DNA from 3 places in the Micromonospora arida genome. Region 2 is predicted to be linked to each of the others. Evidence: riboswitches for the same ligand, from Rfam matches in the RefSeq annotation. Region 2 holds a riboswitch; each other region holds the start of a gene.

Region 1 (2,262 bases), on a different contig from region 2:
GGATCGGCGCGTACCTGCTCGTGCAGGTAGCGGTGGCTCCACGGCCGGGCGGCCTCGGCGCGCAGCAGCGACACGGCCGTCTCGTGCCCGACGATCTCCACCCCGGGCCAGGCGCAGGCGCCCCACACGTGGTCCCAGTGATGGTGGGTGTAGACCAGCCAGCGCGGCTCCGGTAGCCCGGCGGCGGCCAGCGCGGCCTGGATCTCGCGGGCGTGCGCGGGGCTCTGCCCGGCGTCGATCATCACACTGCCGCGTTCGTCGGCGACGACGGCGACGCCGGCCTGGACCGCCTCCGGGTCGGGATCGCCCGGGCAGAGCCAGACCCGGCCGGCCAGGTGGTGGAACTGCGGGGCGACCAAGGTGATCGACCTCCGAGATTGATCACGGACACTGGTGTGGCGTTCGCCGATCCTAGGCGAGGGTGTCGCATGCCACCGTCCCCTCAGACGATCGGCGCAGGCCAGGGTAGGTGCTACCCCCCTTTGCTCTGCTTACCTATATGCACCGGGCACGGAGCGTCACTGGCGCCTATAGGTAAGCAGAGCAAAGGACGTCCGGCATTGATCTGGGGCATTGCGCTGTGCGGAGTCGCGCTCGCAGCAATCGCTGAAGCTCGATGAGTGCCGTCCGCCTGGCGGGGCCGGACCGGCGTTGACCGGCGGCGCGGCGGTGTGGCAGCATTCGCGGCCTGACGGCAGTGAAGGAAGTCGGTGCGAATCCGACGCGGTCCCGCCACTGTCACCGGGGAGCGATCCCCCCTCGTGAGTCACGGCCGTGTGTCTGCGGTTGGAAGGCCGGGGGAGAGCGTCGATCCGGAAGCCAGGATACTTCGGCCGTCGGGACGTACCCCAGGGCGTGGACACCCGAGGAGGACCCGATGACGCACGGCGTCTCATTCATCGACGATTATCGTCGTATTGCGCTCCAGGCAGTGCATTCCAAGGACACCGGCCACCGGCACCGCTGAGCTGATCGCCCGGCGCTGACCGTCCCCGACCCATGCGTCGGTGCGCCGTTCGCTCGGGCCGTCGTACCGGCTGACGCCGTACCCACCCGCATCGTCCCGGTCGCCCCCGTGAGGGCCCAGGGCGTCACTCTCCGGAGCCTGCCGTGCGCATCCTGCTGCTCTCCACCGCCGACACCGATCTGCTGGCCGCCCGCGCCAGCGGTGCCGACTACCGGTTGGCCAACCCCGCCCGAGTTGCCGCCGACGAGGTGCCCGCCCTGCTCGACGGGGCCGCCCTCGCCGTCGTACGCCTGCTCGGCGGTCGGCAGGCGTGGCCGGACGGCCTCGCCGCCGTGCTCGCCACCGGCGTGCCGACGATCGTGCTCGGGGGTGAGGCGCTGCCCGACGCGGAGCTGATGGCGATCTCCACAGTGCCGTCCGGGGTCGTCACCCAGGCGCTGGCGTACCTGGTCGAGGGCGGACCGGACAACCTGGCGCAGCTGGCCCGGTTCCTCTCCGACACGGTGCTGCTCACCGGCGAGGGGTTCGCCGCACCCGCGCCCACCCCGGCGTACGGCGTGCACGGCGAACACCCCGCCGACCCGGATCGGCCCACAGTGGGAATCGTCTTCTACCGGGCGCACGCCCTCGCCGGCAACACCGGATTCGTCGACGTGCTCGCGGACGCGGTCCACCAGGCCGGCGGCAACCCGCTGCCGATCTTCTGCGGCTCGCTGCGCGGGCTGACCGCGGGCGCCGGCCCACTCGGGCTCTTCGCCCGCTGTGACGCGCTGCTGGTCACGGTGCTCGCGGCCGGCGGTGCGGTCGCCGCGGACGCCTCCGGTGGCGGCGACGAGGACGCCTGGGACGTGGGCGTGCTGGCCGCCCTGGACGTGCCGATCATCCAGGCGCTCTGCCTGACCAGCACTCGGGAGCAGTGGGCCGGCAGCGACGCCGGGTTGTCCCCACTGGACGCCGCGATGCAGGTGGCCATCCCCGAGTTCGACGGCCGGATCGTCACAGTGCCGTTCTCGTTCAAGCAGATCGACGCGGACGGGCTCTCGGTCTACGCCGCCGATCCCGAGCGGGCCGCCCGGGTCGCCGGGATCGCGGTGCGCCACGCCCGGCTGCGGTACGTGCCGCACGCCGACAAGCGGGTCGCCGTGGTGCTCAGCTCGTACCCCACCAAGCACTCCCGGGTCGGCAACGCCGTCGGGTTGGACACCCCGGCCTCGGCGGTCCGGCTGTTCGCCGCGCTGGCCGAGGCCGGCTACTACCTGGGTGACGCGCCACCGCCCGACGACGGCGACGCGCTG
Region 2 (2,262 bases):
ACGACGCGTTCAGCACGGCCGCCAGGGACAGGTGGACGACACCCTTCTCCGGACCGAGCCAGCGCAGTTGCGAGTCGGAGGTGAGGAGGCGGTAGACCGCGCCCATGTCCGCTGCCATCGTCGCCACGTCCAGGCCCACGAGAAGCTGTGCCTGGTGGACTGCCGCCGCCGCGACGATGTCGTTGCCTCGACCGATGGTGAAGGTCAGGCCGTGCCCCGCGAGTGGCGCGCCCACGCCGTCGACGCCGTCGGTGTGCAGGACGACGTAGGCCGCCGAGTAGTCGCCGTCCTTGTTCATGGCGTCTGACCCGTCAGCGGTCAGGGAGGTGGGGAAGCGGACGTCTTCGACGGTGACGGCGGTGATCTGCGGCATGCGCTCCTCGCCCGACTAGGCTAAAGATCAGATGATCACTGGGAGTATACGGAGAGCCGCTCCAGCACGTCAACGATGTCGATCACCGCAGACCCGCAGACATATGATGTTTGCCTCGCCGGGCTGATCCGCCTTGCCGCCCATCGTGCCGGTTGGCGGGCGAAGGTAACGGGAGTGGCGGTCTGTGAGATTGGATGTTCCACTCCTGTTGGGGCATTGACGGCGACACATGGATGCGGCCTGCGCCACCATGGCCTGGATACATCGCATCTTTGTCGACTGTCGACAGCCGGTGGAGAGCCCCCGTCTCCGGTGCCTGGCGTCGGTCGGCGTGGCGTTGTCGGTCGGGGCGGTGACGGTGATCACCGAGTCGGCGCCGACACGCCCGACACCGACATGTGGGGTGTGACAACGGCTGCGCCCCTATATATGGTGTCGGGCGTAGCTGGTTCGGCCGCTCATCCGGGGCGGTCGAGGCAACAGGGAACCCGGTGGAAATCCGGGACTGTCCCGCAGCGGTGAGTGGGAACGACCGCCGTCAACAGCACTGGGCCACCAATCGGCCTGGGAAGCGACGGCCAGTAGGAGACCGGCGAGACCGGTCGTGCCCGCGAGTCCGAAGACCTGCCAGCGCGCCGCGTACCCGCACCCGGGTGGGCGGCGGTCCGAGGCCGCGTGGGACGGCTGACGCCACCTGACCCCACGCCGGACTGGCGTGGCGTCCGTCGGTGTCTGTCTCCTCGCGTCCGGGCCACCAGGTCTCGAACTCCGAGGAGCGAGTGGTGACAGTCACCGAGGTAGTCCCGGCCAGCGGCGACGCGACAGTGCGGCGGACGCCGATGCAGGTCCGCAAGCGCGACGGCGGCACCGAACCCGTGGACGTGAACAAGATCGTCCGTGCGGTCGAGCGGTGGGCCGACGACCTGACCGACGTCGACCCGATGCGGGTGGCCACCCGCACGATCAGCGGCCTCTACGACGGCGCGACCACTGCCGAACTGGACCGGCTGTCCATCCAGACCGCCGCCGAGATGATCGGTGAGGAGCCGCAGTACTCGCGCCTCGCCGCGCGACTGCTGGCCGGCTACGTCGACAAGGAGGTGCGTCGTCAGGGCATCACCTCGTTCAGCGCGGCGATCCGGGTCGGCCACGCCGAGGGCCTGATCGGTGACGACACCGCCGCGTTCGTCGCCGCACACGCCGCGACCCTCGACCACGCCATCGACCCGGACGGCGACCGCCGGTTCGAGTACTTCGGCCTGCGCACGGTGTACGACCGCTACCTGCTGCGCCACCCCACCAGCCGACTGGTGCTGGAGACCCCGCAGTACTGGCTGCTGCGGGTGGCCTGCGGCCTGTCCCGGACGGCCGACGAGGCGGTCGGCTTCTACCGGCTGATGTCCAGCCTGGCCTACCTGCCCAGCTCGCCGACCTTGTTCAACTCCGGGACCCGGCACACCCAGATGTCCTCCTGCTACCTGGTCGACTCCCCGCTCGACGAGCTGGACTCGATCTACCAGCGGTACGCCCAGGTCGCCAACCTGTCCAAGTTCGCCGGTGGCATCGGCATCGCGTACTCCCGGGTCCGCTCCCGGGGAGCGCTGATCCGGGGCACGAACGGGCAGTCCAACGGGATCGTGCCGTGGCTGCGCACCCTGGACGCGAGCGTCGCCGCGGTGAACCAGGGTGGCCGGCGCAAGGGCGCGGCCTGCGTCTATCTGGAGCCGTGGCACCCGGACATCGAGGAGTTCCTGCAACTGCGGGACAACACCGGCGAGGACGCCCGACGTACCCACAACCTCAACCTGGCCAACTGGGTGCCGGACGAGTTCATGCGCCGGGTCGAGGCCGACGAGCTGTGGTCGCTGTTCGACCCGCACGAGGTGCCC
Region 3 (2,262 bases), on a different contig from region 2:
CGCCGACGCCAGACGACGAATCCGGCCGCCGCGGCCGCCACCGCGACCACCGCCAGGCCGACCCACGCGACCGCTCCGGGGCCGCTCTCGTCAGTCGATCCGGTCGGCGCAGCCGCTGCCGCGGACGGTGGAACCGCCGTCTCGGCCGCGACTGTCGGCACTGCCGACGCCTGCCCGGACGACCCGTGTTGCTCGGCGGTGGCCAACAGCGCCGGATCTGGCTGGGTCGACGGTGGGCTCCACCCCTTGGGCGCCGCCGTCACCGGCCCGTCGTAGCGGAAGGTCAAAGTGCCGCGTACGGGGTCGCCGTCCGAGGCGACCGACAGGTAGCTCACCGAGTACTGCCCCTTGGCCGGCAGGTGCGCGACCGCCACCGTCGCGGGGAACCCGGTCGTGTACTCGCGTGGCTCGAACTGCCCGTTGACCATGAAGTACTCGCGCACCGGCTTGTCCAGCGGCTTCGGCTCCCCGTACGACCAGCCATTGTCGACCCGGATGCCACCCGGCGCGGTGATCGTGAAGAACGCGTTGACGGCGGCCTTCTCGGTGAAGAACAGCTGCACCGACGTCAACGGCTCGCGCACCGTGGCGCCACCCGCCGGCGTGGACATCGCGAGGGTCCCGTGAGCTGCGGCGGGCTGAGCGGACGCGAGGAGAGCGACCGCCGAGGCGAGGAGGAGCGCGAGGAGGCCCGAGACCACCCGCCCAGGAATCTGAGGGTGACGACGCATCTGAATATCCTCACTGCGCTGAGACTTTTTACAAGAGGTGACGAACTTTTTCCTCACATGGCTAAAGTCGAACACCTTCCGGGTGGTAGGCCGGCCTGAGAGGCCGTCGCCCCTGGCCAGCTATGCTCCCGGTGGCGCTGGTTCGCCCGGTCATGAGCTGGCCGGGCGTCGTAAGAGGGAACCCGGTGGGAATCCGGGGCTGCCCCGCAGCGGTGAGTGGGAACGACCGCCGTCATCAGCACTGGGCCAGTGGCCTGGGAAGCGACGGCCAGTAGGGGACCGGCGTGGAGCCGGTCGGGCCCGCGAGTCCGAAGACCTGCCCGCGCCGCGTACACAACCGTGTGCGCTGCCGTCGGCCTCGCGGGTGGGCTGAGCGGGTGACGTGCCGGGCGGTGTGCGCCGGTGTGTCCTCGTCAGCGTGTGCCCGTGTTCCGGCGGTGTGGTTTCCCGAGGGACGGACTACCGCTGTGCACGACACCACCACGATCGCCGGCCGAGCGCCGTCGGCGTCGCACCTGACCCTGTCGCAGATCATGGATCAGCACCACACCAACCTGATGGGTACGGTCCACGGCGGCCGGATCCTCAACCTCATCGACTCCGTCGCTGGTGTGGTCGCCGCCCGCCATTCCGACGGGCCGGCGGTCACCGCCGCCATCGACGAGACCGCGTTCCTGCGGGCGGTGCGGGTCGGCGACGTCGTGCATGTCGACGCGCGGATCACCTGGGCCGGTCGCAGCTCGATGGAGGTCGCGGTCAAGGTGACCGCCGACCGGTGGGACCGGGCGGTGCCACCCACCGACGTGGCCACCGCCCACCTGGTCATGGTCGCCATCGACGACGACGGCCAGCCTCGTACGGTGCCGCCGCTGCTACCGGAGACCGACGGTGACCGGCGGCGGTACCGGGAGGCGGAGATCCGCCGGAAGCACCGGCTGGCGCTGCGGCGCGCGCTGCTCGACGGTGCCGAAGACGACTGACCCGGCTGGTACTACCGCTACCGGCGCCCACATCACGAGAGGGTGCACCCGCGCTGTGACTCGCAGGCTGACTGATGGCCGTCAGTCTGGTGATCTGCTCACTCGCCGGTCCACATTGCAGGCTCGCGTACCCGGCGCTCGGTTTTCTGCCGGGACTTGGCCGCCCACTTCGTTGCGTTCTTTGACGCGAAGTCGTCCAGGACCTGGCGGTCAGTCGCGGTCCAGGCGGGAAGCTGCGCTGTCCACTCTTCTGCCTGTTCGGCGCTGTGGCCGCTACCGATCAGCCATGGCGGGCTGTCCGTTGTCCTGCCGGCGGCAGGACTGCCGTGCGTGCCTTGACAGGAAGGTGGAGCAGCAGGACAGTCGAGATATTCATAGACGTCCAACTATTTACGGCGAGGTGTGCCATGCGGAAGTCGCTGACTGCTGTGGCCGCCATCGCTGTTGCCATGGTCGCGATGATGGCCGCGATCTCACACGCCAGTGCGGCGAACGCGGCGGCCGGGTGTCGGGTGAACTACGTCGTCACCAGCCAGTGGACCGGTGGCTTC

What was found. Region 2 has a riboswitch for cobalamin ahead of ACFYP0_RS16005 (ribonucleoside-diphosphate reductase subunit alpha). Riboswitches for the same ligand answer to the same signal wherever they lie in the genome.
Region 1: another riboswitch for cobalamin. It lies ahead of cobN (cobaltochelatase subunit CobN); the one in region 2 lies ahead of ACFYP0_RS16005 (ribonucleoside-diphosphate reductase subunit alpha).
Region 3: another riboswitch for cobalamin. It lies ahead of ACFYP0_RS05480 (acyl-CoA thioesterase); the one in region 2 lies ahead of ACFYP0_RS16005 (ribonucleoside-diphosphate reductase subunit alpha).

The regions. Positions count from the first base shown of each region.
Region 1 covers NZ_JBIALC010000001.1:569,907-572,168, reverse strand. The annotation lists gene ACFYP0_RS02845 (MBL fold metallo-hydrolase) at 1-359, opposite strand, end outside; cobalamin riboswitch at 676-852, shown strand; gene cobN (cobaltochelatase subunit CobN) at 1,111-2,262, shown strand, end outside.
Region 2 covers NZ_JBIALC010000004.1:408,894-411,155, forward strand. The annotation lists gene ACFYP0_RS16000 (enolase C-terminal domain-like protein) at 1-373, opposite strand, end outside; cobalamin riboswitch at 803-1,019, shown strand; gene ACFYP0_RS16005 (ribonucleoside-diphosphate reductase subunit alpha) at 1,213-2,262, shown strand, end outside.
Region 3 covers NZ_JBIALC010000001.1:1,181,052-1,183,313, reverse strand. The annotation lists gene ACFYP0_RS05485 (copper resistance protein CopC) at 1-731, opposite strand, end outside; cobalamin riboswitch at 853-1,069, shown strand; gene ACFYP0_RS05480 (acyl-CoA thioesterase) at 1,265-1,711, shown strand; gene ACFYP0_RS05475 (cellulose-binding domain-containing protein) at 2,119-2,262, shown strand, end outside.